DNA from 3 places in the Alteromonas alvinellae genome. Region 1 is predicted to be linked to each of the others. Evidence: predicted binding sites of a transcription regulator. Region 1 holds the regulator's gene; each other region holds the start of a gene.
The links. The regulator sigma-54, encoded in region 1, starts transcription at its own class of promoters, with help from an activator protein. The targets are predictions, from matches to a motif close to GTTGGCACGNNNNTNGNNT.
Positions count from the first base shown of each region.

Region 2: ACX5KA_RS09565 (BON domain-containing protein) is a predicted target of sigma-54. The motif match lies at 1,377-1,395, and genes of this name have one in related genera.
Region 3: ACX5KA_RS03540 (DUF2884 family protein) is a predicted target of sigma-54. The motif match lies at 766-784, and genes of this name have one in related genera.

Region 1 is NZ_CACSIH010000203.1:53,366-55,639, forward strand. It holds gene ptsN (PTS IIA-like nitrogen regulatory protein PtsN) at 1-366, opposite strand, end outside; gene hpf (ribosome hibernation promoting factor) at 380-667, opposite strand; gene ACX5KA_RS14815 (RNA polymerase factor sigma-54) at 698-2,179, opposite strand; gene lptB (LPS export ABC transporter ATP-binding protein) at 2,253-2,274, opposite strand, start outside.
Region 2 is NZ_CACSIH010000125.1:70,360-72,633, forward strand. It holds gene ACX5KA_RS09560 (hypothetical protein) at 1-121, opposite strand, end outside; gene ACX5KA_RS09565 (BON domain-containing protein) at 734-1,342, opposite strand; gene ACX5KA_RS09570 (endonuclease/exonuclease/phosphatase family protein) at 1,741-2,274, shown strand, end outside.
Region 3 is NZ_CACSIH010000046.1:26,948-29,221, reverse strand. It holds gene ACX5KA_RS03550 (mechanosensitive ion channel family protein) at 1-288, shown strand, start outside; gene ACX5KA_RS03545 (hypothetical protein) at 364-555, opposite strand; gene ACX5KA_RS03540 (DUF2884 family protein) at 902-1,732, shown strand; gene ACX5KA_RS03535 (NAD-dependent epimerase/dehydratase family protein) at 1,899-2,274, shown strand, end outside.

The DNA.
Region 1 (2,274 bases):
ACCCGCCACGGTAGCCAGCGTTTGAAGGTGTCCTTCTGTTTGTTCCTCGGGAACAAGCAGTGCAAAAAAGATGTCTACGGGTTTTTCGTCAAGGGCGTCAAAGTCGATAGCTGGCGTGCTGGTTACAACAATGGCAATCACTTTCTCAAGGCCCGGCAGGCGTCCGTGGGGCAGAGCGATGCCATTACCAATGCCTGTACTACCCATACGTTCTCGAGCCATTAAGCTATTAAGTACCGTTGCCTGGTCAATGTTTTCGTTTTGCTTGGCAGCGATATCAGCGATGATCTCAAGAATTCGCTTTTTACTATTACACTGAACCGCACACTCGGTGCGGTCCAGACTTACGATGGCTTGTATATCCATGCTTAATTAACTACTAATGTTTTTTCAGTTTTTCCTTATGCTTGATTACCTGCCGGTCGAGTTTATCAACCATGCTGTCAATCGCCGCATACATGTCGGTATTTTCTGAGGATGCGAATACTTCAGCGCCACTTAAATGAACGGTCGCTTCGGCTTTTTGATTTAATTTTTCAACGTTCAGGATGACATGCACATTAGAAATGTGATCAAAGTGACGTTCAAGTTTGCTGAACTTCGTATCGACATAATTACGCAAAGAGTCGGTGATTTCGACATGATGACCAGTAAGGTTGATTTGCATATTTCGTCTTCCTTATATTATTAAGCCCGATTAAATAAGGCTTTTGCGTTGGTTCGACGGCGGGATCGACAACGATTCCCGGTACTTTGCTATTGTTCGCCGGGCAACTTTAATGCCTTGTTCGGCCAACAATGAAGCAATCTTGCTATCACTTAGCGGCTTACTAGGATTTTCCGCAGCCACTAATTTCTTGATCAATGCACGAATCGCTGTAGATGAACATTCACCACCAGACTCTGTTGCAACGTGGCTTGAGAAGAAATACTTCAATTCGAAGATTCCACGTGGCGTATGCATGTACTTTTGCGTTGTCACTCGCGAAATAGTGGATTCGTGCATATCTACCATTTCTGCGACATCATTTAGCACCATTGGTTTCATCATTTCCGGGCCGTGCTCAAAAAAGCCCATTTGCTGCTGCACAATGCAGTTTGCAACCTTCATTAAGGTTTCGTTACGAGATTCAAGGCTCTTTATGAACCACTTAGCCTCTTGCATGTGTGAGCGGATGAATTGTGAATCGCTACTATTCTTGGCACGGCGACTCATTGCAGCGTATTGTTGATTAACGCTTAATTTAGGCAGACTGTCGGGGTTCAGCTCAACCACCCAACGGCCATTTTTCTTGGTTACTGAGACATCAGGAATAACGTACTCAGGCTCTTTAGTAACTAAAGCACTACCTGGGCGAGGATTCAAGGTTTGCAGTAAACGCATTGCCTCGCGTAGCTGATCTTCTTTCAATCGGCTTTTACGCATAAGCGTACGATAGTCTTTGCTGCTCAGTAAGTCAGAGTACTCTTCAATCAGTTGCTTTGCTTCAGCAAGCCACGGTGTATCGTCTGAAAACTGACGTAACTGCACCATAAGGCATTCTTGAGGCGTTCGGGAACCTGAGCCAATGGGGTCAAACATCTGAATGCGTTTAAGTACGCACTCTATTTCGTCCATCTCTATTGGCTCTTCTAAGTCGTCGTCATTTACTGCTTCTAAAATATCCTCAAGGGTAACGGTTAGATAACCGGATTCGTCTATAGAGTCGATGATAGCAGTGGCAATTGCGCGGTCAGTGTCTGAAAAGTGAGTAAGGCGCATTTGCCAAAGAAGATGTTCTTGAATATCTTCAGTGGTTTCGCCTTGAAAGATTTGCTCGTCGTCATTAGACGGGCCTGGCGCTGGCGCAGATGAAGCTGAGTAATATTCATCCCACGTGCTATCGATAGGTAGCTCGTCGGGAAGGTCATTTTTCTCTAATGCATCACCCGCTTCTAACGTGTCACTAGACGCAGAAGCAGTGGCCTCAGAGCCGCTGTCATCGTTGTCGATATTGTTCTTTTCTAGCTGTGGCTCGTCACTGCCTTCTTCCACTTCCAATAGTGGATTTGAATCGAGTGCTTCTTGTATCTCTTGCTGGAGATCAAGCGTAGAAAGCTGCAGCAGTTTAATTGCCTGCTGAAGCTGTGGTGTCATGGTAAGTTGTTGGCTAAATTTTAGCTGTAAAGATGGTTTCATCTACGTCTTATTTAAATGCTCTAAATTAAATATACCAGAGCTAAACTGAAAAATGACAATTCGGTTACACTAACTATAGCCTGAATTGTTCGCCT
Region 2 (2,274 bases), on a different contig from region 1:
TGCGTTCAGCGTCATCAGCTGTTGCTTGGCTAATTGAAAGCTTACCCTGCCCGAACAAACCAATTAATGCTATTACAACTGAAACAACTATAGCTGAATAAACCCACTTTAAAACGTTCATGCCTCACTCCTTGACCAATTGTGAACTGCTCATATTCTGAAGAACAACTTATTTGGTAAATGATCTTGGCGCTGAAAAGTTAGTGTATGCCAGTCAGCGCGCTAATTTTAATTACTATGTGTAATTTGATTTTGCAGCTTCTATACCACAATATATTTCTTTGTATTTCAGTAAGATATGAAACAAGACTGCTACTACGAAATGTATTGAAAGAATTTTCTACACACTTTAAGAGAAATTTTCCGTGTCTTTCCTTTAGGCGTAATCAAAGCCCTTCCGTACAAAAGTTAGCGAAACGGCCTCAAGTAAACAGCAGATAAAGAATATAGTGTTTAGTGCCTCTTCGGTGTTACCAAAAAGTTCATTTATTGCGCTAAATATTGCCGTGTGCATAGTCATAAGTATGAGTTGCATTGCTAAGCGATTGTCTATGTAGAAGTTTAAATGTCTAAAATAAAAATAATGCCTTTTGCCTTCTCGTTATTTGACGTTTCCGTTACACCATGGACTACGCCGGCACTATGTCGATGTAATGACCGGCCTACCTTATTTTCGTTAGGCAAGAAAAAAGGGGCGAATGCCCCTTTTTCATTAAGTCGAGTAAAGAAACCATTAGTTCATTGCGGTTTCAGTAACTACGCGAAGGTTGCTTTCAACATCCTTGACATCAGAAGCATTCTTAGCAATTTCTACAGCTAGGTCGCGCTCAGCATCAGAATCAACGTCGCCAGTCAGTGTTACTACACCGTTTTCTACGTCAACATCGATGTCGAAACCTGAAATATCGGTATCCATAAGAAGACGAGTTTTGATTACTGTGGCGATTTTGGCGTCAGTTAACTCGCTTGTGCCTTCGTCAACAGTATCTTCCATGTCATCTGACATGTCGCCTTCCATATCTTTGTCAGAGACAACCGTTAGCTTGTTGTCTACAGACGTTACACCGTCAATATTCGCTACTAGCTCTTCCGCTAGCTTTTTATCAACAGAGTTCTCAACCTTTCCAGTAAGAACGACATTACCGTTTTTAACGTCAGTGTTAATGTCGAATGAATCAAGGTTACCATTGAACAACAGCGTTGCTTCTGCTTTGCCATCAATCCATGCGTCTTTGGCACCTTTCTCCCATTTATTGCTTGTGCTGTCTGTGTCCATGTCACCTGCATATGCAGCTGTAGTCAAAGTTGTAGCAACAATCATAGAAATAAGTGAACGTTTCATAACATTTCTCCTTTGTCGAAACTCGTAGATAGTCATGCCAATTCCTTGCCAAAAAAATAAGATATTGTTTTATATCGTAAATATTCAGTTCCAGGGCTAGTTAAGTGAGTTTTGTTTTGCAAACTTTGCCTTTGTTTGAGAACTTTTTACTTAACTTTGTTAATGCCCAAAACTCGTCAACGTCACTTAAAAAAGCACCTCTTAATTGTACTAGGAAATAACTCTTCGCCGTTGCCCGCCACCTTGTTGCAGTGATACCTAGGTTAAACTTATTTCACAAAGCAGCCGTAGTTATAACGATTCGTATCGCTTCACTGGCTATAGTTATCAATTTAATCTTGCAGACCAAGGTAGCAGGTGAAGCGCCTTCGTTAATTAGACTCAAGGACCAACTAGACATGGATACTGCACTTACTGCTGTTTCAGTCTTATTTATAGCCGTAAGCTGGGCCCCTTTGCTTCCTTCTTCTCATTGGTTAGTAAGAGTGTGGGAATTTCCGCGACTACAAATAGCAGCTATCATTTCTTTGCTAATTGCTGGGCATATTTTTGAATTAACTTATTACTCACAGATTGACATCCTAGCAATAATTATTGTCGCGGGATTAACAGTAAGCCTTATTTATCAAGTTATCTGGATCATTCCTTATACCCCTCTTTATAAAAGAGAAGTTAGGCACGTAGAGGTTGAAAGCGCAAGCCCAAAGCTAAGTGTTTTATCAAGCAATGTGTATATGCCTAATGACGATTTTCGCAAGCTCATTGAACATGTACGAAATAAGCAACCTGATTTTCTCGTAACGTTGGAATCTAATGAGAAGTGGCAGAAAGGCATCAGTGAAATTGAGTCTGAATACCCGTATCGTAAATTTTGCCCACTCGAAAACCTCTACGGTATGCATCTATACAGCAAGCTTCCCTTTGAAGAGGTC
Region 3 (2,274 bases), on a different contig from region 1:
CTAATGGTTAGGCAGCTACCGCCTAACGAGCTTGGTTTACCTTTAGAAATTTACTGCTTCAGTGCACAAAAGGAATGGGTGAGGTACGAAAAAGTGCAGGCGGATATTTTCGACCACGTTATGGCTATGCTGGATTTGTTCGACTTACGCGCATATCAACGTGATGGACATTTGTCATTGCTTGCTCATCGTGAACACAGCGCTTATGGAAACAGTAACGAAAGTCATAGTACGCAAAAAGATGCTCAGGAAAAGAGCGAGTCTAATCAAAAAAGTAACGACGAATAAAAAGACTCAACATTAAGGCTTAATTTACGCGAAAAAAAACCGGCTGATATAGCCGGTTTTTTTAATGCTTATCGCTTAAGCCAATGCGTAGGCCATCAGTAAGCAAAGTACTAAACCTGTAACGCCAAAAAAACCGTACTCGATTTTTTCCTGCATACCTTCAGCACCTGCTTTAGCAGTCATAAAGCCCATAACGATGCTGCTTAGCCCTAGCGTAAAGGCAATTAGCGCAACACCAAACATAATTGCATTAATCCAATCAGCCATTGTGATAACCCCTTAAAAATATTAGCGGTATTATGCACCAATAAATAAGATTTAACCATGCTTGGATTGGCTTTAATGTACCGCTATTGGTATTAATTGATCTTAGTCAAAACTACTAATTAGTTGGTAATCTCACTAAATAGTGTATTTAACAGAGCATAAAGAAATCACCAAATATAACTAACTATTTGAAAGATATAAACTTTAAATATTGGCAAGGCCATTGCTCTACCTTAGGTATAACAGCGAGTATCGTTAACGTCTATCTGACAGTGACACTACAACGCATTGCAGTTTGCTTCGAGCACTTTCGTTAACGCGTCACACGTAAATTAAGGAATGAACAATGTCTAAGAAACTATTACTTTCAGTTACCCTTACCAGTGCTTTAATGAGCGGCCATGCATTTGCGCATGACAGCAGCTATCAAAACAACAGTTGTGACATGGAGCTTGATGGTCATATTCAATATTACCAAGGTGATCTAACGGTACAGATGGACAATGGCTCAGTGATGACGATTGACTCCCATCACAATATGACCATTAACGGCGAATCAGTATCGCTTGACAGCGAACAACAGCGCTGGGTAAGTGAATATTACAACAACATTGATATTGCCATCCCTATGACCTTGAATATCGCCAGTGAAGGGCTGCAAATTGCCAACGTGGTAGTAACTGAAGTATTTACTGAACTGTTAGGCGGCGATCAAATGGGTGACGATTTTCGTGAACTGTTCGACTCCCTTGAGACCAAACTAAACACTTCATTCTATGATGACGCAGGGAATATTCGCGTTGATTCAACTAAATTCGATGAGCCAGGTTGGTTTGACGAAAGCTGGGAGCAAGAATTCGAAGCACAAATTGAGTCTTTAATCAGTGAGTCTATGGGTAGAATACTTATTGCCGTAGGAACACAAATGTTGTGGGAAGGCGGTGATATGTCTGAGTTTGAGCAAAAGATGGAGCGCTGGGGTGAAGATTTAGAATATCGCTTAGAAAACCAAGCGGCTGCGCTAGAAGAAAAAGGTGATGCATTGTGTAAGGTACTAAAAAAAGCGGATTATGCCGAAGGCAAGATGCAGGCATCCATATCGGGGCTAGATGACTTGAACCTGCTAGATATTGATCAAGACAACCACCATGACCACAACGACGAAATGAAAATGTAGTTGGAGCATTTAGCTAACTAAACGCGCAAAACGAAACGACTTACTACTCTAACCACTCACCTTAGAAAACCGACTGTAACCCAGTCGGTTTTTCATTTTTTCAGTTAACGACAACCGCCCTCCAATTAATGTACTCTTAAGCCCTAAACAAAGGGGTATTTAATCGATGACTCAAAATGTAGTAATTAGTGGCTACGGCTGGTTAGCCAGCTATGTGGGCAAAGCACTTTCAGGTAAGGTCAATATTGTTGGCACCACTCGAAGCCAACAGAAACGTCTCGCGTTACAAGACCAAGGTATCACCGCAATTGAATATGCCCTGGGCGAAGATACATCAGCGCTTTGTAACCATTTGCCAAACGCTACCTTGTTGCTAAATATTCCCCCTGGCAGGAGAAACAAAGATCTCGCGTCATACACCAACAATATGCTGCAGTTGATAGACGCAGCCATCAGCGTAAAGGTGGCGCATATCGTGTTTATCAGCACCACGTCGGTTTACGGCGATGCAACAAATGAGGTAGTGTCCGAAGTCAGCACTA